2 regions of the Streptomyces sp. NBC_01171 genome follow, and region 2 is predicted to be linked to the other one. Evidence: riboswitches for the same ligand, from Rfam matches in the RefSeq annotation. Region 2 holds a riboswitch; the other holds the start of a gene.
What was found. A riboswitch is a leader RNA that binds a small molecule or an ion and turns the genes downstream of it on or off. The one in region 2 is predicted to bind glycine.

Region 1 (14,305 bases), 3.6 Mb from region 2:
CGCGTACAGGAAGGCCAGGGTGATCCAGGGAAGGATCATGCCGCCGAACCAGCCGCTGAAGCTGTCCTCCAGGGGCACGTACTGCGCGTCGATGAGACCGAGCCCGTAGGAGAAGATCGCCAGGGAGAGCAGACCGGTGAAGTAGATGGGGAGCGAGACGCCGCCCAGCGCCACCACCATGGCGGTGCGGTCCCACATGGTGCCCCGCTTGAGCGCGGAGAGGACACCCGCCGCGACACCGAAGACCAGCCACAGGACCGCCGCGCCGAGCGCGAGGGACAGCGTGACCGGGAAACGGTCCGTCAGCACCGGCCAGATGGCCTGTTCGCTGCGGAACGAGTAACCGAAGCACGGCGCAGCACAGTGGGTGACATCGCCGCCGGCCGCGTACGTGCGGCCCACGAAGATGCCCTTGAAGAACTCCCACACCTGCTGGAAGATCGGGTCGCTCAGACCGAGCTTCTCCCGGATCGCCTCGACTGCCGCGGGGTCGGCCTGCTTGCCCACGAAACTCGTGGCGACGTCGACCCCCGCCCACTTGGGGACGAGGAAGAAGATGCCGAAGACCACCATGACGATGACCACGAGCATCACTGCGGCGGCGAAGAGCCGCCTGATGAGGTAAGCGAGCACAGCTTACGGCCCGCCGCGGACCGTGAACCGCCGGAGATCATCCGGCGGTTCACGGTCTCGCCGCGCCGGCCTTCACCTGCCTTTCGTGCCGTTCGGCGGGTGTGCCGGGGTTACTTCGAGGACTTCAGACCGAGGTTGACGAAGTCGTACATGCCGCTGTAGCCGTTCGACGTGTAGATGTTCGCCACCCGGTCCGAGCGCCAGTTCAGGAACTTCTCGAAGGTGAAGGGCAGGTAGTACGCGCCCTCCATGACCTTGTGGTTGATCTCAGTGGCGATCTTGGTCTTGCCGCTGTCGTCCAGCGTCTTGACGTAGTCGGTGAAGAGACCGTCGATCTTCTTGTCCTTGATGAGCGCGTAGTTGTTGTTGCCGCTCTCGAGGATGTACTTGCTGTTCCACAGCGGGAGACCGTAGCCCTGCACGGACGGGAAGTCCGGGCCCCAGCCCATGATGATGATGCCGTAGCCCTTCTTCTTCACGTTCGAGGGGCTGCCGATGATGCCGGGGGTCTGGGCGCCGTCGTACTGGTCGATCTGGACGTTGACGCCGATCTTCTTCAGCGCCGCCTGCATCGACTGGGCGGTGGCCACCTCGACGGGCTTGTTGTTGCGCACCGCGATGGTGGTGCTGAAGCCCTTCGGCTTGCCGCAGGCCTTCAGCTCTTCCTTGGCCTTGGCGACGTTGCCGGACTTGTTGGCACCCGCGATCCCGTACGGGTCGTACTTCTGGCCCTCGGCGCCGGGGACCGACGGCGGGAGCATGTTGGTGCCGATGTCGCCGCCGGCGACCGGGCCGCCACGGGCGGTCTGGAGCGAGACGTGGTCGGCGCCGTAGATCACGGCCTTGCGGCAGTGCTCGTTGTCGAACGGCTTCACGCTCTGCGGGAAGACGGCGTAACGGACGTAGCCGGAGACCGGGTTGTCGAGGTTGCCCTTGTGCTTCTTGAGGGCGACCGTGCGGCCCTGGGGCGACATGCCGGTCTGGGCCAGGTCGATGTCCAGGTCGCCGTTGATCAGACGCTGGTCCAGGTCATTGGCGTTGGAGAAGAACTTGATGGTGATCGCGTCCGGGTACGCCTTGCGGACGGGGTCCGAGGACGCCTTCCAGTTGGCGTTGCGGACCAGCTTGAGGTCCTTGCCGGGGCTGTAGGACGCGAACTTGTACGGGCCCGAGGAGAACGGGTGCAGACCGTACTTGGACTTGGTGTCCTTGTCCTGGCGGACCGGGGAACCCGAGGTCAGCGCCAGCATCTCCTCGAAGTCCGAGTTGGCCTGCGGGAGGTGGAAGACGATGGTCTTGTCGTCCGGGGTGTCGATGGACTTCAGGCCCAGGTGGTCCTTGGCCTTGTCCTTGTAGGGGCCCTTGTACTCACCCTTGGGGTCCAGGACCTCCTTCAGGTAGGTCGGACCGCCGGACAGCACGTCCTGCGCCCACACGCGCTCGATGCCGTACTTGACGTCCTTGGAGGTGATCGGCTTGCCGTCCTCCCACGTCACACCGTCACGCAGGGTGTACGTGTAGGTCTTGCCGTCGTCGGTGACCTTGGCGACACCGGTGGCGAGGTCCGGGGTGATCTCGGCACCCGCGGCGCCCGCCTCGGTCTTGTTCGTGACGAGCTGGCGGCTGTAGTAGCGGGAGAAGTTCCACATGAAGCCGTAGTAGCCACGCGTGGTGTCCCACGAGTCGGCGTCCTGGACGGACCCGAAGCGCAGGGTGCCGCCCTTCTTGGCCTCGGACGCCTGGGCGACCTTGTTGTTGGCCGCGTCGAAGCCGGCCGCACCGTTCTTCGAACCGCCGTCGTCGCCGCCGCCGCACGCGGCCGTGGTCAGCAGTGCGGCGACCACGGCGGCAGCGGCCGCGGTCCGCTTGGCCCGCCCTGAGGTGCGCTGGGTAGTCACGATCTCGGTTCCTCCGGAATTGATGAGAGACCCCGTGCTGGTTCCACGGGTCGCTTGGGGGTACGGCGTGGTCAGCGGGAAGCCTTGGGGTCCAGGGCATCCCGGACGCCGTCGCCGAACAGGTTGAAGGCAAGAACGGTGATGAAGATCGCCACACCGGGGACCACCATGTACATGGGGTCCGAGTCGTAGTAGTCGATCGCGTTCGAGAGCATCTGACCCCAGGAGGCGGTGGGCGGCTTGACGCCCACGCCCAGGAAGCTCAGGGCCGCCTCGGTGAGGATGTTGGTCGGGATCATCATCGTGGAGTAGACGATGATCGGCGCGACCAGGTTGGGCAGCAGCTCCTTGAACAGGATGTAGAACCGTCCGGCGCCCAGCGAGCGGGCCGCGTCGACGTACTCGCGCTCACGCAGCGAGAGAGTCTGGCCGCGCACCACGCGGCCGATGTAGGGCCAGCCGAAGAAGCCGATGACCAGGATCATCACGAAGACGCGTACGGCCGAACCGCTCAGCCCCAGCATGGTGTTGGGCATCACGGAGACGAGCGCGATGATGAACAGCAACTGCGGGAAGGCGAGCAGTCCGTCCATCACCCGGCTGATCACGGAGTCGACCCAGCCGCCGAAGAACCCGGCGAGGATGCCGAGCACGGTGCCGAGGGCGACGGCCACCACGGCCGACAGGAAGCCGACCAGGAGCGAGATCTGCGCGCCGTAGAGGATGCGGGCGAGGATGTCGCGGCCGTTGACCGGCTCGACGCCCAGCAGGTGATCGCCGCCGAGACCGCCGAGGGAACCCTTGGGGGTGCCGAACAGCGGGTCGATCAGGTTCTCGTGGTAGGCGTCCGGGTCCTGCCCGATCAAGTGGGTGAGCACCGGCGCCAGCAGGGCGACCACGATGAGCAGGACGACGACGGTGCCGCCGGTCAGGGCGAGCTTGTCCCGCTTCAGCCGCTCCCAGGCGATGCGCCCCAGCGAACGTCCCTGGACGTCCTTCGCCTTGGCGCTCGCCACCTCCGCTTCCTCGAGCGCGTTCGGGGCCGCGTCAGCGGTCGGCTCGTGCAATGGTGCCGTCATTCTGACAGGGACCCCTCTCAACCGGCCTGAGCCGGCCCACACTTGCCGCGCGAGCGGCTTCGAAGACTGTCGTACACGGGGGTGAACACCCCTGGACCGGGAGTCTTCAACGGCTGGGCGATCCGTTTCCAGACTTGACGATGAATGGATGCCTAAACGTGATGCAAGCTGGCACGTTCCGATATCCGAACGACGGGTAACAGCGGTAGGACACAGGTGAATTCGGGACGACGCGAGCCAAAGAGCGTCATTCACAGCCATGTACGCCTGAACACGTCCTAATGGCAGGGGAGTTCACACCACCGCAACACCGGACCTCCACGTGACCTACCCGGAACAGGGCGTGACGAACACTCGGTTCACACAGATGTTCCGGATCGCCGCGGCCGACCTCCCCCACGGGATCGCGGACATGCGGAAATGCCGGAGGGGCCCGTGAAATACGGGATTCCGGAACGCGGAATTACCAGGAAAAGGTAAAGGGCAAAAAGAGGAAAGGGCGGTGACGGGGTGCGCGCCCCGGAATCAGTACGCCCCGCCCACCGGAGCCACCGCCCCGTGGGCCTCGCGGTCGTAGAACGGGCGGGAGTTGGCGCGCATCCAGAGGACGACGGGGTCGAAGTCGTCGGTCATGGCGACCGTGGAGACCGGCAGGCCCTCGGGGACCGCGCCGACCGACTGCTGCATCATCGCGCGGACGGAGTCGACCGCGGCCGGGGTGGTGTCGTACACGTCGAGGCCGAGGGCGAGGTAGGGGGCGCCGAGGGCGGGCTGGACCCAGGCGCGGCGCAGGGAGCGCAGGGCCGGGGTGCGGTGGGCGTTCTGCGCCAGCAGGGCGTAGAACTGCGGTACCTCGATGGCGGGTTCGGACAACCGCAGAGGGCCGGCCGGCTGGCGGTCCAGGCCCGTGGCGATGCGGCGCAGGTCGAGCCAGGGGATACCGACGCCGCCGCCGGGGGCATGCGGGTTGAGCCACAGGCCGTAGTGCTCCGGGTAGAGGGTGCGGGCGACGTCGAGGCTGTCGACCACCTCGTAGGACCGGCTCCAGCCGCTGGCGGAGAGTTCCTGGGCGGAGGTCACGCAGGGCGCGTAACCGAAGCCGCCGACCTCCATCTTCCCGTACTGCGCGTCCGGGGAGCCGGACTGGCCGTGCCACAGGAGCATCCAGATCTGGCCGGACGAAGGGGTGGCGAGGGCGCGGAGCAGTGCCTCGTAGGCGTCGTAGCGTCCGGGAGTGACCTGGCGCAGCATGTGCTCGACGCTGCCGCTTGGGCTCGCGCTCACCTGTCCTACCGCCCCTTCATTACAAGTTCCCCGCGTGTGGTGACAGCTTAAGCGCCCACCGGGGTGGGGACTTGTGCTGGTTCGGGTGCGGGGCCGTCGCGTCTCGTCGCACCCGCGCGGCGGAGCCGCAGATCGAGCACAGCCCCGCGCCCCCTTCAGGCCGGTCTCCCCGGGCCCGGTTTCTAGTGGCCGTGGCTGTAGAAGGGGCGCACGTTGATCCTCAGCCAGTCGGCCACCGGGTCCTGGGTGGCGTCCAGGAGGACCAGGTTGACGGGCCAGGGGGCCGGGGCGCGGCCGAGCGCCTTGCCGAGGGCGTCCAGCGGGAGGGCCCGTGCGTCGCCCTCCCAGTGGGCGAGTTCGACGCCGACGAAGAGCACCGGGTCGGCGGTCTCGATGACGGCGAGGCAGCGCCGGGCGCTGACGACCACCCCGGTCGCGGCGAACTCGGCGGAGGCGGCGGCCAGGAAGTCCACCGGGTCCTCCTGCCAGTCGGGCTCGAAGAGCCGCACCCGGCCGCCGGAGGCCGGACCGTCCAGCGGGGAGCCCCCGGCCCGGCACAGCGCGGCCACCGCGTCGGGCGGCAGCGGGAGTCCGACCACGCCACCGGGGTTGATGACGATGCCCGCCTGCGGCGGCAGACCGCGCGCGAACTCCACGGCGGGGGCGACGGTGTGCGGGAGGTGTCCGCCGGGCGACTGCCGGAACTGCTCCTCGGAGCTGAACACCGGGACGTACACCTGGCCGTCGATCTCGACGGTGGGCAGGTCGAGCGGACCGCTGTGCGGGCCGCCGCCGTTGGGCAGGGGTATCCAGACGAACCCGCGGGCCAGCACCTCGATGACGCGGGCGCCGGCCGCGGGTATGCCGAGGGAGGCGGAGAGGACCTCCTCCAGTTCGTTGCCGGGCCAACCGCCGTGCGGGTGGGGGTGTGCCTGTGCCGGGAAGTCCGCGGGAAGGTCCGCCGGGAAGTCCATGTGCCTACCGCCTGCTGGGAGTCATGCTGTGGTGCAGAAGGCTATCCGGTACGGATGCGGGCGCTCACTCGGCGAACTCGATCCGCTTCAGGCCGTCCGCCGAGGCGCGGTCCAGCAGGACGACCGAGCCGCATCCGGCGGGGCTCTCGCCGCTCTCCACGGCGTCCAGCAGGCGGGCGGTGGCGGAGCGGTGGCGGTGGAAGGCGTACCGGGAGACGCCCCGGCCGCGCTCGTGCTGGCCGCGCCGGGCGGTGTCGGCGGGCACGTCGAGCAGGATCAGGTGCAGGGTGCCGCCTCTGCGGCGCGCCTCGCGGGCGAGCCAGGCGCGCACCCAGGGCTGGGTGCCGCAGTCGTGCACCACGACGCCCTCGCCGGAGGCCAGCGCGCGGCGCAGCCCGGCGTAGTGGGCGAGGCGGACCAGCGGACGGTAGAGCCCGTAGGGCAGCGCGGTGGGGAGGCGGGCGGCCCAGCGGTCGCGGGCGTCCTGGGAGTCGACGCGGCGGCCGGGGACCGTACGGCGCATCAGGGTGGACTTGCCGCTGCCGGGCAGGCCGGTGACGACGGCGAGGTCGCGGGGGCCGAAGCGGAGGGTGCGGGGGCCGCCGCCGGGACGGTCGCGCAGGTCGCGGACGACCGGCGCAGGAGGCGGGGCCCGGTGTTCGCGGGCGGGCGCGCAGGGCTGCTGCGACACCGGGATGCCGGTGGTCGTGGCATACACCGTGGTCCTGTTCACCGTGATCGTCCCTCCCCCAGTGGGCTCAGGTCATCCCCTGCCCAACTCATGTAAAGAGAAGGTAATGCGCGAGGTCGCCGCACGGGTCCCGGAACGGCTACAGGCATGTCACAGCCGGTGGCCCCTTCAGGGCCGGGCCCCGCCGTGCGATGATGTGCCCGCCAACTGCATACCGGCCGTTTGAATCCGCGCGGGAGAGTCCCCATCCGGGGCGCCGAAGGAGCAAGTCCCTCCCTTGAATCTCTCAGGCACCGTTACCGCGCGGGCGAGGCACATCTGAAAAGCGGGCCGCTGTCGCAGTGGCTCCACCCAAGGTGCAAGCCAGTGACCCGTGACGGTCATGGCGAACCTCTCAGGTTCCGATGACAGATGGGGAGGAACGTTCCTCGCCCCATCCCCCGTTGCCCTGGGAGACGACCGATGAGTAGCACAGACCCCAACGCCCCGCGCCATACCGCGCTCGACGCCGTGCACCGCTCGCTCGGCGCGACGATGACCGACTTCGCCGGCTGGGACATGCCCCTGCGCTACGGCTCCGAACGCGACGAGCACCAGGCGGTGCGCACGCGGGCCGGGCTGTTCGACCTCTCGCACATGGGTGAGATCACGGTGACCGGCCCCGAGGCCGCCGCCCTGCTGAACTACGCCCTCGTCGGCGACCTCGCCTCGGTCGGCGTGGGCCGCGCCCGCTACACCATGATCTGCCGCGCCGACGGCGGCATCCTGGACGACCTGATCGTCTACCGGCTCGCCGAGCACGAGTACATGGTCGTGGCCAACGCCTCCAACGCCCAGGTCGTGCTGGACGCGCTGACCGAGCGCGCGGCCGGCTTCGACGCCGAGGTCCGCGACGACCGCGACGCCTACGCGCTGCTCGCCGTCCAGGGCCCGGAGTCCCCCGGCATCCTCAAGGCGGTCACCGACGCCGACCTCGACGGCCTGAAGTACTACGCCGGACTGCCCGGCACCGTCGCGGGCGTCCCCGCGCTGATCGCCCGTACCGGCTACACCGGCGAGGACGGCTTCGAGCTGTTCGTGAAGCCCGAGCACGCCGTGCGGCTCTGGGAGGCCCTGCTGGAGGCCGGCTCCGCCGCCGGTCTGGTGCCGTGCGGGCTGTCCTGCCGGGACACCCTGCGCCTGGAGGCGGGCATGCCGCTGTACGGGCACGAGCTGACCACGGAACTGACCCCGTTCGACGCCGGTCTCGGCCGCGTGGTCAAGTTCGGCAAGGAGGGCGACTTCGTCGGCCGCGAGGCGCTCGCCGAGGCCGCCGAGCGCGCCGAGGTCCAGCCGCCGCGCGTCCTGGTCGGTCTGGTCGCCGAGGGCCGCCGGGTGCCGCGCGCCGGGTACGCCGTCGTCGCGGACGGCGCGGTGATCGGCGAGGTCACCTCCGGCGCCCCCTCCCCCACCCTCGGCAAGCCGCTGGCCATCGCCTACGTCGACGCCGCGCACGCCGCCCCCGGCAGCACCGGTGTGGGCGTGGACATCCGGGGCAGCCACGAGCCGTACGAGGTCGTGGCGCTGCCCTTCTACAAGCGCGCCAAGTAGACACTGGCGCCCGGGTCCGGCCGTCCCCGGCGTGACCCTGCGCACATTTCACCCGCGCTTCAGCGGTTCGAGCCCTTTTCCCCCGACGAGCACGTCCTCGCGTACAGGAGAATTCAGGTCATGAGCAACCCGCAGCAGTTGAGCTACAGCAAGGAGCACGAGTGGCTGTCGGCCGCCGAGGGCGGCGCGTCGACGGTCGGCATCACCGAGCACGCGGCCAACGCGCTCGGCGATGTGGTCTTCGTGCAGCTTCCCGAGGTCGGCGACCAGGTCACCGCGGGCGAGTCCTGCGGCGAGCTGGAGTCCACCAAGTCGGTCTCCGAGCTGTACTCGCCCGTCTCCGGTGAGATCACCGAGGTCAACCAGGACGTCGTGGACGACCCGTCGCTGGTGAACTCCGCGCCCTTCGAGGGTGGCTGGCTGTTCAAGGTGCGCGTCGCGGAGCAGCCCGCCGACCTGCTGACCGCCGACGAGTACACCGCTTACACCGCCGGCTGAGGAGCCAGAAGCCGTATGACTGACGTCCTGAACACGCCCCTGCACGAGCTGGACCCGGAGATCGCCGCCGCGGTCGACGCCGAGCTGCGCCGCCAGCAGTCGACCCTGGAGATGATCGCCTCCGAGAACTTCGCACCGCTCGCGGTGATGGAGGCGCAGGGGTCGGTCCTGACCAACAAGTACGCCGAGGGCTATCCGGGCCGCCGCTACTACGGCGGCTGCGAGCACGTCGACGTGGCCGAGCAGATCGCCATCGACCGGGTGAAGGAGCTGTTCGGCGCCGAGTACGCCAACGTCCAGCCGCACTCGGGCGCCTCCGCGAACCAGGCGGCGCTGTTCGCGCTGGCCCAGCCCGGTGACACCATCCTCGGGCTCGACCTGGCGCACGGCGGCCACCTCACCCACGGGATGCGGCTGAACTTCTCCGGCAAGCAGTTCGACGTGGTCGCGTACCACGTGGACGGGGAGACCGGCCTGGTCGACATGGCCGAGGTCGAGCGGCTGGCCAAGGAGCACCGCCCGAAGGTGATCATCGCGGGCTGGTCGGCGTACCCCCGGCAGCTCGACTTCGCGGAGTTCCGGCGGATCGCGGACGAGGCCGGGGCGTACCTGTGGGTGGACATGGCGCACTTCGCCGGTCTGGTCGCGGCGGGGCTGCACCCGAACCCGGTCGAGCACGCGGACGTGGTGACCTCCACCACGCACAAGACGCTCGGCGGCCCGCGCGGCGGCATCATCCTGGCCAAGAAGGACTTCGCCAAGAAGCTGAACTCCTCGGTCTTCCCCGGCTTCCAGGGCGGCCCGCTGGAGCACGTGATCGCCGCCAAGGCGGTCTCCTTCAAGGTCGCGGCCTCGGGGGACTTCAAGGAGCGCCAGCGTCGTACGGTGGAGGGTGCCCGCATCCTGGCCGAGCGACTGACCGCGCCGGACGCCCGCGAAGCCGGGGTGAACGTGCTCTCCGGCGGCACGGACGTGCACCTGATCCTGGTGGACCTGCGTGAGTCGGAGCTGGACGGGCAGCAGGCGGAGGACCGTCTCCACGAGGTCGGTATCACGGTCAACCGCAACGCGGTCCCGAACGACCCGCGGCCGCCGATGGTCACCTCCGGCCTCAGGATCGGCACGCCCGCCCTCGCCACCCGCGGCTTCACCGCCGAGGACTTCGCCGAGGTGGCGGACGTGATCGCGGAGACGCTGAAGGCGCCGTCCCCCTTCGGGGAGGCCGACGCCAAGGCGCTCGCGGCCCGTGTGCGGGTGCTGGCGGACAAGCACCCGCTGTATCCGACGCTGGGCGAGTAGTACCCCGCAGTTTCTGTCCGGGTGCCCCGCCCACTGCCGGTGGGCGGGGCACCCGTGCTGTGTCCGCACCACCATTTTGTACCTGTTCGTATTGAGGAGTCACCGTGGCCGTCTCGGTCTTCGACCTGTTCTCGATCGGCATCGGCCCGTCCAGCTCCCACACGGTCGGCCCGATGCGGGCGGCGCGCATGTTCGCCCGCCGGCTGCGCAACGAGGGCCTGCTGGACCCCGTCACCGCCGTCCGCTGCGAGCTGTACGGCTCGCTCGGCGCCACCGGCCACGGCCACGGCACCCCGAAGGCGGTGCTGCTGGGCCTGGAGGGCGCCTCCCCCCGCACGGTGGACGTGGAGGGCGCCGACGACCGGGTCGAGGCCATCCGGAAGGCGGGCCGGCTCAGCCTGCTCGGCGAGCACGAGATCGCCTTCTCCTACGACGACGACCTCGTCCTGCACCGCCGCGAGACCCTGCCGTACCACGCCAACGGCATGACGCTCTGGGCGTACGACGCCGCGGGCGAGGAGCTGCTGACCAAGACGTACTACTCGGTCGGCGGCGGCTTCGTCGTGGACGAGGAGGCGGTCGGCGCGGACCGGATCAAGCTGGACGACACGGTGCTGAAGTACCCCTTCCGCACCGGTGACGAGCTGCTGCGGCTCACCAAGGAGACCGGTCTGTCGATCTCCGCGCTGATGCTGGAGAACGAGCGGGCCTGGCGCACCGAGGAGGAGATCCGGGCGGGCCTGCTGGAGATCTGGCGGGTGATGCGCGAGTGCGTGGCCCGGGGCATGTCCCGCGAGGGCATCCTGCCGGGCGGCCTGAAGGTGCGCCGCCGCGCCGCCGTCTCCGCCCGCCAGCTCCGCGCCGAGGGCAACGCCCTCGCGCACGCCATGGAGTGGATCACCCTCTACGCGATGGCGGTGAACGAGGAGAACGCGGCGGGCGGCCGGGTGGTCACCGCGCCCACCAACGGCGCGGCCGGCATCATCCCGGCGGTGCTGCACTACTACATGGACTTCGTGCCCGGCGCCGACGAGGAGGGCGTGGTCCGCTTCCTGCTGGCGGCCGGCGCGATCGGCATGCTCTTCAAGGAGAACGCCTCCATCTCCGGCGCCGAGGTCGGCTGCCAGGGCGAGGTGGGCTCCGCCTGCTCCATGGCGGCGGGCGCGCTCGCCGAGGTGCTCGGCGGCTCCCCCGAGCAGGTGGAGAACGCGGCCGAGATCGGCATGGAGCACAACCTGGGCCTGACCTGCGACCCCGTGGGCGGCCTGGTCCAGATCCCGTGCATCGAGCGCAACGGCATGGCCTCGGTGAAGGCGGTCACCGCCGCGAAGATGGCGATGCGCGGCGACGGCTCCCACAAGGTCTCCCTCGACAAGGTCATCAAGACCATGAAGGAGACGGGCGCGGACATGAGCGTCAAGTACAAGGAGACGGCGCGCGGCGGGCTCGCGGTGAACATCATCGAGTGTTAGAGGCGTCGAGGGTGAGAAGCCGGGGGGCCTGAATACTGGGGATCATGCGCACCGACTTCGATCCCTCGGCCATGGCCCCCCACGCCTTCTACCGGCTCCTCACCTCGGTGGTGGTGCCGCGGCCGATCGCGTGGGTCTCCACGGTCCCCAGGGACCACCCGGACCGGCCGAACCTCGCGCCGCACTCGTTCTTCTCGGTCTCCTGCGTGCAGCCGCCGATCGTGCAGTTCACCTCGGTGACCCGCAAGGACTCGCTGCGGAACGTGGAGGAGACCGGCGAGTTCGTGGTGAACCTCGCGCCGGAGGGGTTGTTCCGGGAGATCAACGACACCGGGACCGACTTCCCGTCCGAGGTCAGCGAGTTCGAGGCGGTGGGGCTGGAGCCCGAGCCCTCCCTGCGGGTCAGGCCGCCTCGGGTCGCGGCCTCCCCGGCGGCGCTGGAGTGCGAGCTGCACAGCCTGCTGACGCTGGGCGACTCCACGGTGGTGTTCGGCCGGGTGGTCCACGCGGTCGTCAGCGAGGAGGCGCTCGCGAAGGACGGGCTCCCGGACATCGAGCGGCTGCGCCCGCTGTCCCGGCTGGGCCGCGACGAGTGGGGGACGCTCGGCGAGGTGCTGGAGAAGCCCCGCATCCGCTGGCGCGACTGGCAGCAGGGCGAGCGGAGCTGAGTCCCCCTCGGCCGCCGTTTCGAGCGGTCCTGCCGGTTACGCGACTTGCACGCAGGTAGCGTCGCGCGCATGCACGCGATCACTGTGACCGACCCGGCGGCCCCGAGAAGCTGAACTGGAGCGAGGTCCCCGACCCGGTGCCGGGCCGGGCGAAGTGCTGGTCGACGTGGCGGCCGCCGTTAACCGCGCCGACATCATGCAGCGGCCGGTAAGCAGGGCGCACACCGCGTCGCCGACCGGGCCGCGGCGCTGCCCGAAGTGGTGTGCACGGTCTGGTCCAGCGTCTTCATGGTGGCGCACCTGCGCCCCGGCGAGGCGCTGCTCGTGCAGGGCGGCGGCGACTACCTCGACCGCAACGTCCAGGCCCTCGCCACCAACGGCCGGCTGGTGATCACCGGCCTCCAGGGCGGCACCACGGGCGAGCTGGACATCGCCGCCCTGCTGGGCAAGGAGGGCGCCGTCATGGCGACCTCGCTGCGGGCCCGGCCGCTGCGGGAGAAGGCCGCGATCGTCGCCGGGGTGCGCGAGCACGTCTGACCGCTGATCGACTCGGGGCGGGTCCGCCCGGTCATCGACCGCGAGCTGCCGATGTCCGACGCCGCCGAGGCGCACCGCGCGCTGGACAGCGGCCACATCGGCAAGATATTGCTCACCGCGCCGCAGCACCGGTAAGGGGGGTAGGCTCGAATCAGCGCCCGATTGCTCACCTTTCGTGAAGGGGTTGCTGATGTCGACCGTTCTGTGCGTGCTCTATCCCGACCCGCAAGCGGGATATCCGCCGGTATACGCGCGGGACGAAATCCCGGACATCGGGTGGAATGTCAACGGTCGCCCCGCCCCCGCACCCAAAGGCCCGCTCGGATTCAAAGCGGGCGAACTGGTCGGGTGCGTATCGGGTGAACTCGGGCTGCGGAGCTATCTGGAGAACAACGGCCACCGGCTCATCGTCACCAGCGACAAGGACGGGGAGCAGGCCGAGTTCGACAGGTATCTCCCCGAGGCCGAGGTCGTCATCTCGCAGCCGTTCTGGCCGGCGTATCTGACGAAGGAGCGCCTGGCGAAGGCGTCCAAGCTGAAGCTGGCGCTCACCGCGGGGATCGGCTCGGACCATGTCGACTTGGACGCCGCGGCACAGGCCGGGGTCACCGTCGCCGAGGTCACCGGCTCCAACAGCGTCAGCGTGGCCGAGCACACGGTCATGATGATCCTGGCCCAGGTCCGCAACTACCTTCCCTCGCACGGGATTTCCGCCAACGGCGTCTGGAACGTCGCGGACTGCGTGGAGCGCGGCTACGACATCCAGGGCATGAAGTACGGGGCCGGTCGGGGCGGGCCGTATCGGGCTGGCCGTACTGCGGCGGCTCAGGCCGTTCGGTCTGGAGCTGCATTATCACCAGCGGCATCAACTCGATCCGGAGACCGAGAGAGAACTGGGCCTCATCTACCATCCGGATCTGGAATCGATGATCACCGACATCGACATCCTGAGCCTGCAATTGCCGCTTTACCCGTAGACAAAGAACATGCTGAACGCGGAGACCTTCGGCATGATGAAGCGCGGAACGTACGTCATCAATTGCGGGCGGGCGCAGCTCGTCGACCGGGACGCGGTAGTGGAGGCGCTGCATTCCGGCCAAATCGCCGGATACGCGGGAGACGTCTGGTATCCGCAGCCGACGCCGATCGACCATCCCTGGCGCACGATGCCGTTCAACGGAATGACGCCGCACATTTCCGGGACGACGCTTTCCGCACAGGCCCGCTATGCCGCCGGAACGCTCGACATCCTTCAGTGCTATTTCGAGGGGCGGCCTATCTGCGAGGAATATCTCGTCATCGACGCGGGAAATCTCGCCGGGGTCGGGGCCCAGTCGTACGAATTGAGGTGAGGGCTCCCGGCCGCTCAGCCGCCGTCCAGTCCCCAGGCGTCGGCGAGCAGCGAGAAGGAGCGGGCGCGGTGTGCGGGGTCGTGGGTGTAGGTCGTGATGATGAGTTCGTCGGCCGCCAGGTCCGCGACGAGCGCCTCCAGCTCGGTGACGACCGTCTCCGGGGAGCCCACCGCGCGCACCTGCTGGAAGTCGTCCACGAAGCGAGCGATCTCGGGGCTGATCACGGTCCCCAGGTCCCGTACCGGGGGCCGCAGCGGGCCGCGGTAGCCGGCGTAGATGCCGGCGGCCATCTGCTGGGCGGTGGTGAACAGGTAGTGCGCCTCCTCGTCG
Region 2 (14,305 bases):
GCGGATCGACCAGGTGGCGCTGGCCAACGGTGACGAGGTGCAGATCGGCAAGTACCGGCTGGTCTTCTACGCGAGCCGGCAAGGAGTCTGACCCACCCCCGGACGCCCGTCCGGGGGAACCCCAGGGAAGGTCCATGCTTCAAACACCGAGCGGCGGTGCCGGAAGCGGTACCGCCGCCAGGGACAGTGGGCTGATGAGCATCGGCATGGTGCTGAACGTGCTGCGCGACGAATTCCCCGAAGTCACCATCTCCAAGATCCGCTTCCTGGAGTCGGAGGGGCTCATCGAGCCGCAGCGGACCCCCTCGGGGTACCGCAAGTTCAGCTCCCGTGACGTGGATCGCCTCGGCCATGTCCTCAGGATGCAGCGGGACCACTATCTGCCGCTCAAGGTGATCCGGGAGCATCTGGACGCCATGGAGCGCGGCGAGGCCGCCCCGTTGCCCCTGGTCGGCCGGCAGCGCAGCGGCGACGGCGAGCCGGAGGAGCCCGAGCGGTCCACGGTCGCCCGGATCGGCCGGGACGAACTGCTGGCGGCGGCCGACATCGACGAGGCCGAACTGCGCGAGTGGGAGTCCTACGGGCTCCTCGCCCCCCTGGCCGACGGCGTGTACGACGCCGAGGCCGTCACCGTGGCCGCGCTGGTGGCCGAACTGGGCCGGTTCGGTATCGAACCCCGCCACCTGCGGGTGATGAAGGCGGCCGCCGAGCGAGAGGCGGGGCTGGTCGACCAGGTCGTCGCCCCCCTGAAGCGGCACCGCAATCCGCAGACCAGGACGCTCGCGGAGGCCCGTACCAAGGAGCTGGCGGCGCTCACCATGAAGCTGCACTCGGCGCTCGTGAAGGCCGCGCTCGGGGTACGGCTGCCCTGACGGGCGGTGTGCCCCCACCCGGTCGGCTTGCGCCGGATCGCCCACCTGTTCCCTGCCCGACTACCCAAACGTCCCGAGCACGGCCTAGGGTTGCTGTGTGAACGAGCTCGATGTCGTAGGTGTCCGGGTCGAAATGCCCTCCAACCAACCGATCGTGCTCCTGCGCGAAGTGGGAGGCGACCGCTACCTCCCTATCTGGATCGGGCCGGGGGAGGCGACGGCGATCGCCTTCGCCCAGCAGGGCATGGCTCCCGCGCGTCCGCTGACGCACGACCTGTTCAAGGACGTGCTGGAGGCGGTCGGCCAGGAGCTGACCGAAGTACGCATCACCGATCTGCGAGAGGGCGTCTTCTACGCGGAGCTGGTGTTCGCCAGCGGGGTCGAGGTGAGCGCGCGGCCGTCCGACGCCATAGCGCTCGCCCTGCGCACCGGCACGCCGATCTACGGCAGTGACGGGGTGCTGGACGACGCGGGCATCGCCATCCCGGACGAGCAGGAGGACGAGGTGGAGAAGTTCCGCGAGTTCCTCGACCAGATCTCGCCCGAGGACTTCGGTACCAGCAGCCAGTGACGCCGGGGCCGGCCGGGTGGACGAAGGGTCCGCATCCGGCCGGCTCGTGGCGCACCGTGACGCCCGCGCGGGGGCACATGCCAACGTCCCGTGAGAGCGTCCTACGCCTCTCCGCGAGCGCATTCGGCTAGCCTTTCCCCGCGGTGGGACACGAGAAACCACTCTCAGGGTGATTATCACTCGGCGTGCCGAGTGTGGCGATCGTTGACGCACCCCTGGTGACTGCCTACCGTCGACAAGGCAGGTCAAGGACGGAGGTCGGCGTGAGGATGAGCGGCGACGGTACGGCTGGGGGTGCCCCCGGACACGGTTTCGGGGACAGCGGCCCGTACCTTCCCCCGAGCGCACGGTTTCGACCGGGCGGGGGACACCCACAGCTCGGCGGCGTGGCCGATCACGCTCCGCAGCGGCCGACGGTGGTGCCTGACGGTGAAGGGGCGGCGGCCATGACGTCCGAGGAGATCGGATACCGCGGTCCCACGGCCTGTGCGGCCGCCGGGATCACCTATCGGCAGCTCGACTACTGGGCCCGTACGGGACTGGTCGAGCCGAGCGTACGGCCCGCGCACGGCTCGGGCACCCAGCGGCTGTACAGCTTCCGCGACGTGGTCGTGCTGAAGATCGTCAAGCGGTTCCTGGACACCGGTGTCTCGCTCCAGAACATCCGCTCGGCCGTGCAGCACCTCAGGGAGCGCGGGTTCCGCGACCTGGAGCGTATGACCCTGATGAGCGACGGCGCCATGGTCTACGAGTGCACCTCCCCGGACGAGGTCCACGCGCTGCTCCAGGGCGGCCAGGGCATCTTCGGGATCGCCGTCGGCGTGGTCTGGCGGGATGTGGAGAGCGCCCTGTCCCAGCTCCACGGCGAGCGCGTCGACACCGGTGAGACGCTCATCGGGCACAACCCGGCCGATGAACTGGCGCGGCGGCGCAACCGCGCCGTCTGAGACCGGCCGGCACCGTTTTCCACAGGGCGTCCCCGCGTGGGGCCGTTGTCAGTGGTGTGGTGCAGCATCGGACCTGTGAGAAACGCGCCCACCATCCTCCATCTCGACATGGATGCCTTCTTCGCCTCGGTGGAGCAGGCGTCCAAGCCGAGCCTGCGCGGCAAGGCCGTCGTGGTGGGCGGGATCGGGCCGCGCGGGGTGGTGGCGACCGCGTCGTACGAGGCACGGGTGTTCGGGGTGCACTCGGCGATGCCCACCGCGCAGGCCCGGCGCCTCGCGCCGAACGCCGCGTACCTCATGCCGCGCTTCGCGCTGTACCGCTCGATCAGCGACCAGGTGATGGCGCTGCTGCGGGAGTTGTCCCCGCTGGTGGAGCCGCTGAGCCTGGACGAGGCGTTCGTGGACCTGGAGGCCGGGAACGTCGCCTGGGACGAGGCGTCGGCGCGGGAGACCGGGGCCCGGCTGCGCGCCGACATCCGGGCGGTGACGGGACTGACCGGGTCGGTGGGGCTCGCCGCCTCCAAGATGCTGGCCAAGATCGCCTCGGAGCGGGCCAAGCCCGACGGCCTGGTCCTCATCGAACCGGGCACCGAGCGCGCCCTGCTGTCCCCGATGCCCGTGCGCACCCTGCCCGGCGTCGGCCCCGCCACCGGCGACCACTTGCGGCGCGCCGGGATCACCACCGTGCTGGAACTGTCCGAGGCGGGCGAGGACGAACTGGTCCGGCTGCTCGGCAAGGCGCACGGGCACGCGCTGTACGCGATGGCGCTGGCCCGCGACGACCGGCCGGTGGTGGCCGAGCGCGAGGCCAAGTCGGTGTCGGTGGAGGACACCTACGCCGTCGACATCCACGACCGGCTGCGCATCGGTCTTGAGGTCCGCCGGCTCGCCGACCGGTGCGTACGGCGGCTGCGCGGCGCCGGTCTCTCCGGCCGCACCATCGTGCTCAAGGTGCGGCGTTACGACTTCTCCACCCTGACCCGCTCCGAGACGCTGCGGGGGCCCACGGACGACCCCGCCGTCATCCGGGAGGCGGCCGCGCGGCTGCTGGACTCCGTCGACACCACGGGCGGGGTCCGGCTGCTGGGCGTCGGCGTGTCCGGGCTGGCCGACTACACCCAGGAGGACCTGTTCGCCCAGGCGGCGGGGGAGCTGGCCGAGGAGACCCCGGAGGAGAGCGCCCCCGACTTCGGCCCGGAGAGATCCGAGCCCGCCGCGCCGGAGTGGCGGGCGGGCCAGGACGTACGGCACCCGGAGTACGGGCACGGGTGGGTGCAGGGCAGTGGCCTGGGGCGGGTCACGGTGCGCTTCGAGACTCCGCTCTCGGCGCCGGGCCGGGTACGGACGTTCCGGTCCGACGACGCCGGCCTGGAACCGGCCGACCCGCTCCCGCTGGTGGCTCAGGTGGAGGCGGCCGCTGCGGAGGGGGAGACGGACGCCGGATGAGGGGAGGGGCTCAGGACTCCTCGGTGCCCGCGACCTTGCCGAAGTCACGGTCCGGGGTGGGCCTGGCGGAGGGGCCCACGTCGAGGCCGTAGTGGTGGTAGAGCTGGAGTTCCTGCTCGGGGGAGAGGTGGCGGCCGACGCCGAAGTCGGGGGCGTCCTTGATGAGGGCGCGTTCGAAGGGGACGCGGAGCGCGCCGTCGACCAGCTCGCTGGGCTCCAGCGGGACGAACGCGTCGCGGGAGAAGAGGCCGGTGCGCACCGCCGCCCACTCCGGGACGCCGGTCGCGTCGTCGAGGTACACCTCGTCTATGGTGCCGATCTTGGTGCCGGCGCGGTCGAACGCCTTGCGGCCGATCAGGCTGCGCGGATCGATGTCGGTCTGCACGATCCCTCTCCCTCCACATGGTCGCAACTCATCCGTAAGCACTACAAAAGAGCAGAATCAGCCGGGCGGCCACTCGAACGCCGCGCTCAGGACCCCGCTGGTAGGCTGAACTCGGCTGCTGACCCCGTGCGGGAGAGTCCTCCGAGCCATTCGGAGGCGCCGAAGGAGCAACTCCTCCCCGGAATCTCTCAGGCCCCCGTACCGCACGGACGAGGTCACTCTGGAAAGCAGGGCGGGCGTCACGGCTCCCGCTCTCACCGACGGTGCAAGTCGGGGTCCGCAGGCCCCCGGCGAAGCTCTCAGGTACGAGATGACAGAGGGGGAGGCCGGTGGGCACCCGAGCCGTGGTGCCCCTCGCAGGTCGCGTCAGACCAGGAGGCCTCCGCACATGACCGCCCCTCGCATCCCGCTCGCCGAACTCGAAGCGGGCATCCCCTTCGAGCACCGCCACATCGGGCCCGACCAGGAGGCGCGGGCCAAGATGCTCGCGCAGGTCGGCTACGGCTCCCTCGACGAGCTGACCGCCGCCGCGGTGCCGGACGTGATCAAGAACGCCGACGCCCTCGACCTGCCCGGCGCCCGCACCGAGGCCGAGGTGATCGCCGAGCTGCGCGGTCTCGCCGACCACAACCAGGTCCTCGGCTCCATGATCGGCCTGGGCTACTACGGCACCTTCACCCCGCCGGTCATCCTGCGCAACGTCATGGAGAACCCCGCCTGGTACACGGCCTACACGCCGTACCAGCCGGAGATCTCCCAGGGCCGGCTCGAAGCCCTGCTGAACTTCCAGACGATGGTCGCGGACCTCACCGGGCTGCCCACCTCCGGTGCCTCCCTGCTGGACGAGGGAACCGCCGCCGCCGAGGCGATGGCGCTCTCCCGGCGCATGGGCAAGAACAAGAAGGGCCTCTTCCTGGTCGACGCGGACACCCTGCCGCAGACCATCGCCGTCATCGAGACCCGCGCCGAGCCGGCCGGCGTCGAGGTCGTCGTCGCCGACCTGAGCGACGGCATCCCGGCCGACATCGCCGAGCGCGCCGTCACCGGCGTCCTGCTCCAGTACCCCGGCGCCTCCGGTGCCGTACGCGACCTGAAGCCGGTCATCGAGCAGGCGCACGAGCTGGGCGCCCTCGTCACCGTCGCCGCCGACCTGCTCGCGCTCACCCTGCTCACCTCGCCCGGCGAGCTGGGCGCGGACATCGCCATCGGCACCACCCAGCGCTTCGGCGTGCCCATGGGCTTCGGCGGGCCGCACGCCGGCTACATGGCCGTGCACGAGAAGTTCGCCCGCAGCCTGCCCGGCCGCCTGGTCGGCGTGTCCGTCGACGCCGACGGGCACCGCGCGTACCGCCTCGCGCTCCAGACCCGCGAGCAGCACATCCGCCGCGAGAAGGCCACCAGCAACATCTGCACCGCCCAGGTGCTGCTCGCCGTCATGGCCGGCATGTACGCCGTCTACCACGGCCCCGACGGCCTGCGGACCATCGCCGGCCGTACTCACCGCTACGCCACGATCCTCGCCGAGGGCCTGCGCGCCGGCGGTGTCGAGATCGTGCACGGCGCCTACTTCGACACCCTCACCGCGCGCGTGCCCGGCAGGGCCGCCGAGGTCGTCGCCGCCGCCCGCGAGGGCGGGGTCAACCTGCGCCTCGTCGACGCCGACCACGTCTCCATGGCCTGCGACGAGACCACCAACCGGGCCCGGCTCGAGGCCGTCTTCGCCGCCTTCGGCGTCGAGGGCGACATCGAGGCGCTCGACGGCGCGGCCCAGGACACCCTGCCCGAGGCGCTGCTGCGCACCGACGACTACCTCACCCACCCGGTATTCCACGAGCACCGTTCCGAGACGGCCATGCTGCGCTACCTGCGCAAGCTGTCCGACCGCGACTACGCGCTCGACCGGGGCATGATCCCGCTCGGCTCCTGCACCATGAAGCTGAACGCGACCACCGAGATGGAGCCGGTCACCTGGCCCGAGTTCGGCGCGCTGCACCCCTTCGCCCCCGCCGAGCAGGCCGAGGGCTACCTCACCCTCATCCGCGAGCTGGAGGACCGGCTCGCCGAGGTCACCGGGTACGACAAGGTCTCCCTCCAGCCCAACGCCGGCTCCCAGGGCGAGCTGGCCGGGCTGCTCGCCGTACGCGCCTACCACCGGGCCAACGGCGACGCGCAGCGCACCGTCTGCCTCATCCCGTCCTCCGCGCACGGCACCAACGCCGCGAGCGCGGTGATGGCCGGGATGAAGGTCGTCGTCGTGAAGACCGCCGGGGACGGCGAGATCGACATCGAGGACCTGCGCGCGAAGATCGAGCAGCACCACGACGAGCTGTCCGTGCTGATGATCACCTACCCGTCGACGCACGGCGTCTTCGAGGAGCACGTCGCCGACATCTGCGCCCGGGTGCACGACGCGGGCGGCCAGGTCTACGTGGACGGCGCCAACCTCAACGCCCTGGTCGGTCTCGCCAAGCCGGGCCACTTCGGCGGTGACGTCTCCCACCTGAACCTGCACAAGACGTTCTGCATCCCGCACGGCGGCGGCGGCCCCGGCGTCGGCCCGGTCGCGGTCCGCGCCCACCTGGCGCCGTACCTGCCCAACCACCCGATGCAGCCCGCGGCCGGTCCGGAGACGGGCGTCGGCCCGATCTCGGCGGCGCCCTGGGGCAGCGCCGGCATCCTGCCCATCTCCTGGGCGTACGTCCGTCTGATGGGCGGCGAGGGCCTCAAGCGCGCCACCCAGGTGGCCGTGCTGTCCGCCAACTACATCGCCAAGCGCCTGGAGCCGCACTTCCCGGTGCTCTACACCGGCCCCGGCAATCTGGTCGCGCACGAGTGCATCATCGACCTGCGCCCGCTGACCAAGGCGACCGGCGTCAGCGTGGACGACGTGGCCAAGCGCCTGATCGACTACGGCTTCCACGCGCCGACCATGTCCTTCCCGGTGGCCGGCACGCTGATGATCGAGCCGACCGAGTCCGAGGACCTGGGCGAGCTGGACCGGTTCTGCGACGCGATGATCGCCATCCGCGCGGAGATCGAGAAGGTCGCCTCCGGCGTCTGGCCCGCCGAGGACAACCCGCTGCGCGGCGCCCCGCACACCGCGGCCGCCCTGGGCGGCGAGTGGACGCACGCGTACAGCCGTGAGGAGGCCGTCTTCCCGGCCGGGGTCTCGGCCGCCGACAAGTACTGGCCGCCGGTGCGCCGTATCGACCAGGCGTTCGGCGACCGCAACCTGGTCTGCTCCTGCCCGCCGCTGGACGTGTACGAGGACTGAGCACGCGTATGAGAGAAGGCCCCCTGCCCGGTTCTGGGCGGGGGGCCTTCCTCGTGTCCGCTCAGGCCGTGGCCAGCGAGACCTCGGTGGACTTGATCAGCGCCACCACGGAGTCGCCCTCCGCCAGCTTCAGCTCGGCCGCCGACTCGTGGGTGATGGCCGACGTCACCTCGGCGCCCGGCACCGCGACCTTCACCGAGGCCATCGCCGTGCCCATGGTGATCTCGCTGATCGTGCCCGCGAGCTGGTTGCGGATGGAGATGTGGTCGACCGGCCCGGTGGCCAGGGACACCTCCGTCGCCTTCACCAGGGCGTGCACGGGCGTGCCCTCGGCCAGCCGGAGTTCCTTGGTGGCCTCCTCGGTGATCGCCGCGGTCAACTGCTGACCGCCGTCCAGCCGGATCTTGACGGTTGCCATGACCTCGCCGGGGTGGACCGCCGTGACGGTGCCGGGAAGCTGGTTGCGGATGCTCATGCTCATGGGGCCACACCGTAGTGGCTGAGCGGCCTTATGCCGGGTATGCGTGGGTCTGCGTCGCCTTGACGGTCGCCCAGACCGGCGCCCCGGTGTGCAGGTCCAGCTCGGCGGCGGCCGCCGTGGTGAGATCGGCGGCGAGCCGGATCTCCCCGGTCAGGTCCGCGCGGATCTGGTCGCCGTGGGTCTCCAGACCGGCCACCTCGCAGCGCCACAGATTGCGGGCGCTCGCCCCGGTCGGACGGTCCCGGAACAGGGTGACGGCGACCGGCGGGAACGCCACGAACACCGGCCCCGACAGGTCCTCGGTGGTGGTGATCGACGGCCCGCCGTCCAGCCGTACCTCGTGCCCGTCGGCCTCGCCCCGGTAGAGGTTGAGGCCGACCAACTGCGCGATGTAGTCGGTGCGGGGGTGCCGGGCGATCTCGGTGGGCGTCCCCTCCTGCACCACTTGGCCGTGCTCGACCACCACCAGCCGGTCCGCGAGCACCATCGCGTCCAGCGGATCGTGCGTCACCAGTACGGCGGCCGCCTCGAACTCGGCCAGATGCCGCCGCAACTGGGAGCGGACCTCGAGGCGGGTACGGGCGTCCAGCGCGGCGAGCGGCTCGTCCAGGAGCAGCAGCCGGGGCCGGGTGGCGAGCGCCCTGGCCAGCGCGACCCGCTGGGCCTGGCCGCCGGAGAGACGGCGGGGTTTGGCGCCCGCGTGCTCGGTCAGGCCCATCCGCTCCAGCCAGGCCGCGGCCTGCGCGCGGGCCTCGGCCTTGCCGGTGCCGTGGCAGCGCGGCCCGAAGGCCACGTTGTCCAGCGCGGTCAGGTGGGGGAAGAGCAGGTAGTCCTGGAAGACCACGCCGACCGGACGCTTCTCCGGCGGGATGCGCTCCAGGGCGGTGCCGTCCAGCCGCAGATGGCCCTCGGAGAGCGGGACGAGGCCCGCGAGGGCGCGCAGAGCGGTGGTCTTGCCCGCACCGTTCGGGCCGAGCAGCGCGACCACGTCACCGGGGGCCGCGCGCAGGGACACGTCCAACCGGAAGGTGCCCCGGTCGACCACGAGACGGGCGTCGAGACCCTGGTCGTCCGCCGCCTTCAGCAGGGCGGAGGGCGCGTCGATGTCGGTCATGGGGCGGTCGTCCTCCGTCGGCGCCGTCGTGGTCGGTGTCCTCCGTCCTCGCGGCACCGTCACGCTCCCCTCATCCACCGGTCCCGCAGGCCGGCCAGCACCGCGATGGACACGGCCAGCAGGATCAGGCTGAGCGCGATGGCGGCCTCCGGGTCGTTCTGGAGGGCGAGGTAGACCGCGAGCGGCATGGTCTGGGTACGGCCGGGGAAGTTGCCCGCGAAGGTGATCGTGGCCCCGAACTCACCGAGCGCGCGGGCCCACGCCAGCACGGCACCGGCCGCGATGCCGGGGGCGATCAGCGGCAGGGTGACCCGGCGGAACGCGGTGAAGCGGGACGCGCCGAGCGTGGTGGCCGCCTCCTCGTAGCGCGGGTCGGCCGCCCGCAGGGTGCCCTCGACGCTGATGACGAGGAAGGGCATGGCGACGAACGCCTCCGCGATGACCACACCGGCGGTGGTGAACGGCAGGGTGATGCCGAACCAGGCGTCCAGCGACTTGCCGACGATGCCGTTGCGGCCCAGCGCGAGCAGCAGCGCGACACCGCCGACGACCGGGGGCAGCACCAGCGGGAGGGTCACCAGCGCCCGCACCAGACCCCGGCCGGGGAACTCCGTACGGGCCAGCAGCCAGGCCAGCGGCACGCCGAGCACCAGGGCGACGGCGGTGGCCGCGGTCGCGCTGATCAGGGAGAGCTGGAGCGCCTGCCACACCTCGGTGCTGGTGAGCTGGGACGGCAGGCTGCGCCAGGGGGCGCGGACCAGCAGGGCGAGCAGCGGCACCAGCAGGAACGCCATGGCGAGCAGGCCCGGCACCAGCAGCGCGACCGGCACGCCACGATGGGCGCGGACACGCGGGCGCCGCGGGCCGTCCTTACTGGGACGGGCCGCGGCGGCGGCCTGCTTCAGCTCGGTCACGGCTTGAGGAAGCCGGCCTGGGTCAGCACCTTCTGGCCCTCGGGTGACTTCACCAGGGCGATGAAGGCGGCGGCCGCGTCGGCGTTCTGCGTGTTCTTCAGCGGGGCGATCGGATAGTCGTTGATCGCGTCCTTGGACTCGGGGAACTCCACGCCCTGGACCTTGCCGCCGGCGGACTTCACGTCGGTCTTGTAGACCAGGGACGCGTCGGCCTCCTTCAGCTCCACCTTGTTCAGAGCGGCCTTGACGTCCTGCTCGTAGGAGACCGGCGTCACCTTGATGCCGCCGGCGTCGAGCACCTTCTGTGCGGCCGCGCCGCACGGCACGGTCTTGTCGCAGAGGACGACCTTGAGCCCCGGGTCGGTGAGGTCCTTCAGCGAGGACACCTTGTCGGGGTTGCCCGGCAGGGTGGCGATCTCGAGCTGGTTGCGGGCGAAGGTCGACGGGGCGCTCGTCGTGTCCTTCTTGTCGGTGACGATCGACATGGTCTTGGGGCTGGCGGCGGCGAACACGTCCGCCGGGGCGCCGCTGGTGATGCTGGCGGCGAGGGTGTCGCTGCCACCGAAGTTGAAGGCGACCTTGGTGCCGGGGTGCCGCTGCTCGAACTGCTTGCCCAGCGTCGTGAAGCTCTCCTTGAGGGAGGCGGCCGCGAACACGGTGACCGTGCCGGACAGCTTGGGGGAGGCGGAATCGGAGCTGCCGGCCTGGGCGGTCGTGGACCCGTCGGGGTGGGAGCAGGCGCTGAGGGCCAGGAGGGCGGCGACTCCCGCACCGGCCAGCGGCAGCATCCGGCGGGTCCGGCGTGCGGAACGGGTCATCACGGTCCTCTACTCCTCGTGTCGGCGGAACAACGCTCGCGCCTTTCCAGGGGGCCGGGGATCGGCCACGAGGCCGATGATACCGCCGCATTTGCCAGACGTAAGTCAGGTTTCATATCGCATGAGCTGTGAAGTAGTTACTTGGAGCTGGCATATGCGTTGTCCGGAGGTGTGCGGGGGCCGCAGTTCGAAGCGGACACCAGCTTGGGCGGTCATCGGGCGGTGCTGAGCCGGGCCGAGATCGGCCCGGACTTCGCGGACGCCCCCGCCCTGCCGGCGGTCACGATCGACGGGACGCCGCTGGACCCGGCCTGGCCGCGGTGTGGGTGCTGCCGCGGGACCGCTGCGGGGCCCGGCACATCAGCGGCAGCACCGGCATCCGGGTCGACGGAGGCTGTCACTTCGGTGCCGCGGCACCCCTGCCGGCCGACCGGGCGTCGCTCGCGGCGAGCTGACGGGCCGGCGGCACCCGGACCCGCTTCCGGGGCCGCTCAGAAGCGGTCGACGTGCACGTTGGTCGACTTCACCCGCGCGGTGGCCTCCATGCCGACCTCCAGCCCCATTTCGTCGACCGCCTCGCGGGTGAGCAGCGAGACCAGCCGGTGGGGGCCCGCCTGGATCTCCACCTGGGCGGCCACGTCGCCGAGCTTGATGGCGGTGACGATGCCGGGGAACGCGTTGCGCACGGAGGTGACCGAGGTCTCCTCCTCGGCCGTCCCGCCAGACTGGGCCAGCTCGACGGAGAACGCGGCGAGGTCCTGGCCGGCGATCAGACGCCGCCCGGACTCGTCCCGGTGGGTGGCCATCCGCCCGGCGTCGGCCCAGCGGCGGGCGGTGTCGGAGCTCACGCCGAGGAGCCGGGCTGCCTGGCCGATCGTGTAGGACTGCATGCTGGTCACCATAGATCGAGAGGTCGGCGGGCCGGGCGCCGCGCGGGACGCGACAGTGCCCGGACGGGTCAGCCGGTGTGCACGCGGGGGCGGCGGGCCCGGTCCGGCTCCGCCTCGCGCAGCACCTCGCGGGTGACCGGGGCGACCTCGCCCTGGCCGAAGAGGAAGAAGCGCAGGAAGTTGGCGAACGGGTTGCCCTCCGTCCACTCGAAGAAGATGTGCGGCGTACGCCCGGTCAGGTCCCGTACGTGCAGCAGCAGTGCGGCGAGGGCGTTGGGGATGGAGGAGGACTCCACGGTCAGTACCCGGTAGCGGTTGTGCAGGACCTCGCCGCGCACCGTCAGGCACGTCTCGAACTCCGAGGGGTCGGCCACCGTGACCTCGACGAAGACGAAGTCCTCCTGCTCGGGCATGTCGTTGTCGGTACGGATCTGCTCGATCTTGTCGCGGTACTCGGCCCGGTCGCGGTTGTCGGGCTCGTTGGCGATGAACCGGATCTTCCGGCTGGCCATGTCCCGGACGAACCGTTCCGCCATCGAGTCCATCGCCACGCTGGTCACCCGCAGCTCGAAGGAGCGGGCCAGCCGGGACAGCAGGGAGACCAGCATGATGCCCGCGATGAAGCAGGCGCCGATCTTCACACCGTCCGGGCGCTCGATGACGTTGGCGACCGTGGTGTACAGGAACACCGCGGAGATGACACCGAACCCGATGGTCCAGCCGCGCTGGCCGGCCTTGCGCGCGGCGATGGTCACCGCGATGGCGGCCGAGCTGATCAGCACCAGCACACCGGTGGCGTAGGCGCCGCCCTGCTTGTCCACGTTGGCGTCGAAGAGCCAGGTGACCAGGAAGGCGATCAGGATGAAGACGATCACCATCGGGCGTACCGCGCGGGCCCAGTGCGGGGCCATGCCGTACCGGGGGAGGTAGCGGGGCATCAGGTTGAGCAGGCCGGCCATGGCGGAGGCGCCGGCGAACCACAGGATGGCGATGGTCGAGACGTCGTAGACCGTGCCGAAGGCGTTGCCCAGGTACTCGTGGGCGAGGAAGGCGAGGGCGCGGCCGTTGGCCTGGCCGCCGGGCTTGAACTCGGCGGCCGGGATGAGCAGCGTGGTGATGAAGCTGGTGGTGATCAGGAAGCAGCTCATGATCACGGCGGCGGTGGTGAGCAGCTTCTTGGTGTCCCGGATGCGGCCCGCCGGGCGTTCCTCGGTGTCACCCTCCTCGCCCTGGACGTGCGGCATCACGGCGACGCCGGTCTCGAAGCCGGAGAGGCCGAGGGCGAGCTTGGGGAAGACGATCAGGGCCACGCCGATCATCACGAAGATGTTGCCGTGCTGGACGGTCAGCGCGTCGGTCCAGTCGGTGACCACGTGCTCGGCGGTCAGCACGTGCCACAGGCCGCTGATCACCACGACGAGGTTGAGCGCGAGGTAGATGCCGACCAGGGCGACCGCGACGCCCATGGCCTCCAGGAAGCCCTTGAGGAAGACCGCGCCGAGCAGCGCCACCAGGATCAGCGTGATGAGCATCTGGTGGCCGTGCAGGGTGCTGGTCAGATGCGGGTTCTCCACCAGGTGGGTGGAGGCGTCGGCGGCGGAGAGGGTGATGGTGATCAGGAAGTCGGTGGCCGCGAACCCCAGCAGGGTCAGCACGAACAGCTTGCCCTTCCAGAAGGACAGCAGCCGTTCCAGCATGGCGATGGAGCCCTGCCCGTGCGGGCTCTCCTGTGCCACCCGCCGGTACACCGGGAGGGCGCCCGCCAGGGTGACGACGACCAGCACGATGGTCGCCAGCGGGGAGAGCAGGCCGGCCGCGAGGGCGGCGATGCCGGGCTGGTAGCCGAGGGTGGAGAAGTAGTCGACGCCGGTCAGGCACATCACCCGCCACCAGCGCTGGCCCCGGTGCGGGGGTTCCGGCTCGGCGTGCGGACCGGTCAGGCCGCCCCGCTTGCCCATGTCGGAGAGCCCCTGCAGCATCCAGCCGCGCAGACGGCTGGGAGGGTGCTCGGTCGTGGCCATCGGCGTGCTCCAGGTGGTGCGGCTCGGCTGCCTGCGGTCACTGCCTGCGGTCACGCGGACAGCCGGACCAGCGTATGCGGAGAGTGACGCTTGCCCCATGGATTCCGGGCCGGGGAGGCGTCAATCCTGCGTTAAGAATGGGCCGACGGGGGCTGCTGACGCGCCCATAAGTGAAGGCCCGGAGCCTGTGTGGACAGGAGGCGCGGTGTGCGGGCGGCGCCGGGGGAGGGGTGTTCTGGGCTCCGGGAGCGGACACCGAGCGTCATCTCGGGCAAGATCGTCGGGCGGTCGTCCGCACCTTGTCCATGCTGCCCCGCGCGGGGGTGGTCCGCAGCCCAGCGCATCGGGGTCAGAGGCCGCGGATGTCCAGGCGCCAGTGCCAGGCGTTGCGGCGGTGGACGGCCGTCAGGTCGGACTCCAGCGGCGAGGGCGGCACCGCGAGCACCGGGCAGCGGGCGCGGGCGAGGCACTGCCGGGAGACCCGGCCGGAGAAGGCCCGGCGCAGCCCGCGGCGGCCCGCGCCGACCACCAGCAGGTCGTCCTCGCGGTCCGCGACCGCCAGCAGCGCCCGG

Region 1: another riboswitch for glycine. It lies ahead of gcvT (glycine cleavage system aminomethyltransferase GcvT); the one in region 2 lies ahead of gcvP (aminomethyl-transferring glycine dehydrogenase).

The regions. Positions count from the first base shown of each region.
Region 1 is NZ_CP108609.1:2,000,558-2,014,862, forward strand. Features, by position in the region: gene OG448_RS09090 (ABC transporter permease) at 1-633, opposite strand, end outside; gene OG448_RS09095 (ABC transporter substrate-binding protein) at 744-2,531, opposite strand; gene OG448_RS09100 (ABC transporter permease) at 2,603-3,610, opposite strand; gene OG448_RS09105 (enhanced serine sensitivity protein SseB C-terminal domain-containing protein) at 4,136-4,894, opposite strand; gene OG448_RS09110 (enhanced serine sensitivity protein SseB) at 5,077-5,868, opposite strand; gene OG448_RS09115 (AAA family ATPase) at 5,933-6,601, opposite strand; glycine riboswitch at 6,783-6,871, shown strand; gene gcvT (glycine cleavage system aminomethyltransferase GcvT) at 7,022-8,149, shown strand; gene gcvH (glycine cleavage system protein GcvH) at 8,270-8,647, shown strand; gene glyA (serine hydroxymethyltransferase) at 8,663-9,946, shown strand; gene OG448_RS09135 (L-serine ammonia-lyase) at 10,051-11,418, shown strand; gene OG448_RS09140 (flavin reductase) at 11,463-12,086, shown strand; partial or broken gene OG448_RS09145 (zinc-binding dehydrogenase) at 12,156-12,758, shown strand; partial or broken gene OG448_RS09150 (NAD-dependent formate dehydrogenase) at 12,814-13,413, shown strand; partial or broken gene OG448_RS09155 (NAD(P)-dependent oxidoreductase) at 13,463-13,975, shown strand; gene OG448_RS09160 (LLM class flavin-dependent oxidoreductase) at 13,990-14,305, opposite strand, start outside.
Region 2 is NZ_CP108609.1:5,643,171-5,657,475, forward strand. Features, by position in the region: gene OG448_RS26005 (FHA domain-containing protein) at 1-91, shown strand, start outside; gene OG448_RS26010 (MerR family transcriptional regulator) at 135-872, shown strand; gene OG448_RS26015 (bifunctional nuclease family protein) at 970-1,443, shown strand; gene OG448_RS26020 (MerR family transcriptional regulator) at 1,707-2,390, shown strand; gene OG448_RS26025 (DNA polymerase IV) at 2,466-3,836, shown strand; gene OG448_RS26030 (PRC-barrel domain-containing protein) at 3,847-4,221, opposite strand; glycine riboswitch at 4,341-4,435, shown strand; gene gcvP (aminomethyl-transferring glycine dehydrogenase) at 4,610-7,495, shown strand; gene OG448_RS26040 (molybdopterin-binding protein) at 7,557-7,976, opposite strand; gene OG448_RS26045 (ABC transporter ATP-binding protein) at 8,005-9,090, opposite strand; gene modB (molybdate ABC transporter permease subunit) at 9,150-10,004, opposite strand; gene modA (molybdate ABC transporter substrate-binding protein) at 10,001-10,822, opposite strand; gene OG448_RS26060 (molybdopterin-binding protein) at 11,314-11,712, opposite strand; gene OG448_RS26065 (amino acid transporter) at 11,781-13,733, opposite strand; gene OG448_RS26070 (universal stress protein) at 14,083-14,305, opposite strand, start outside.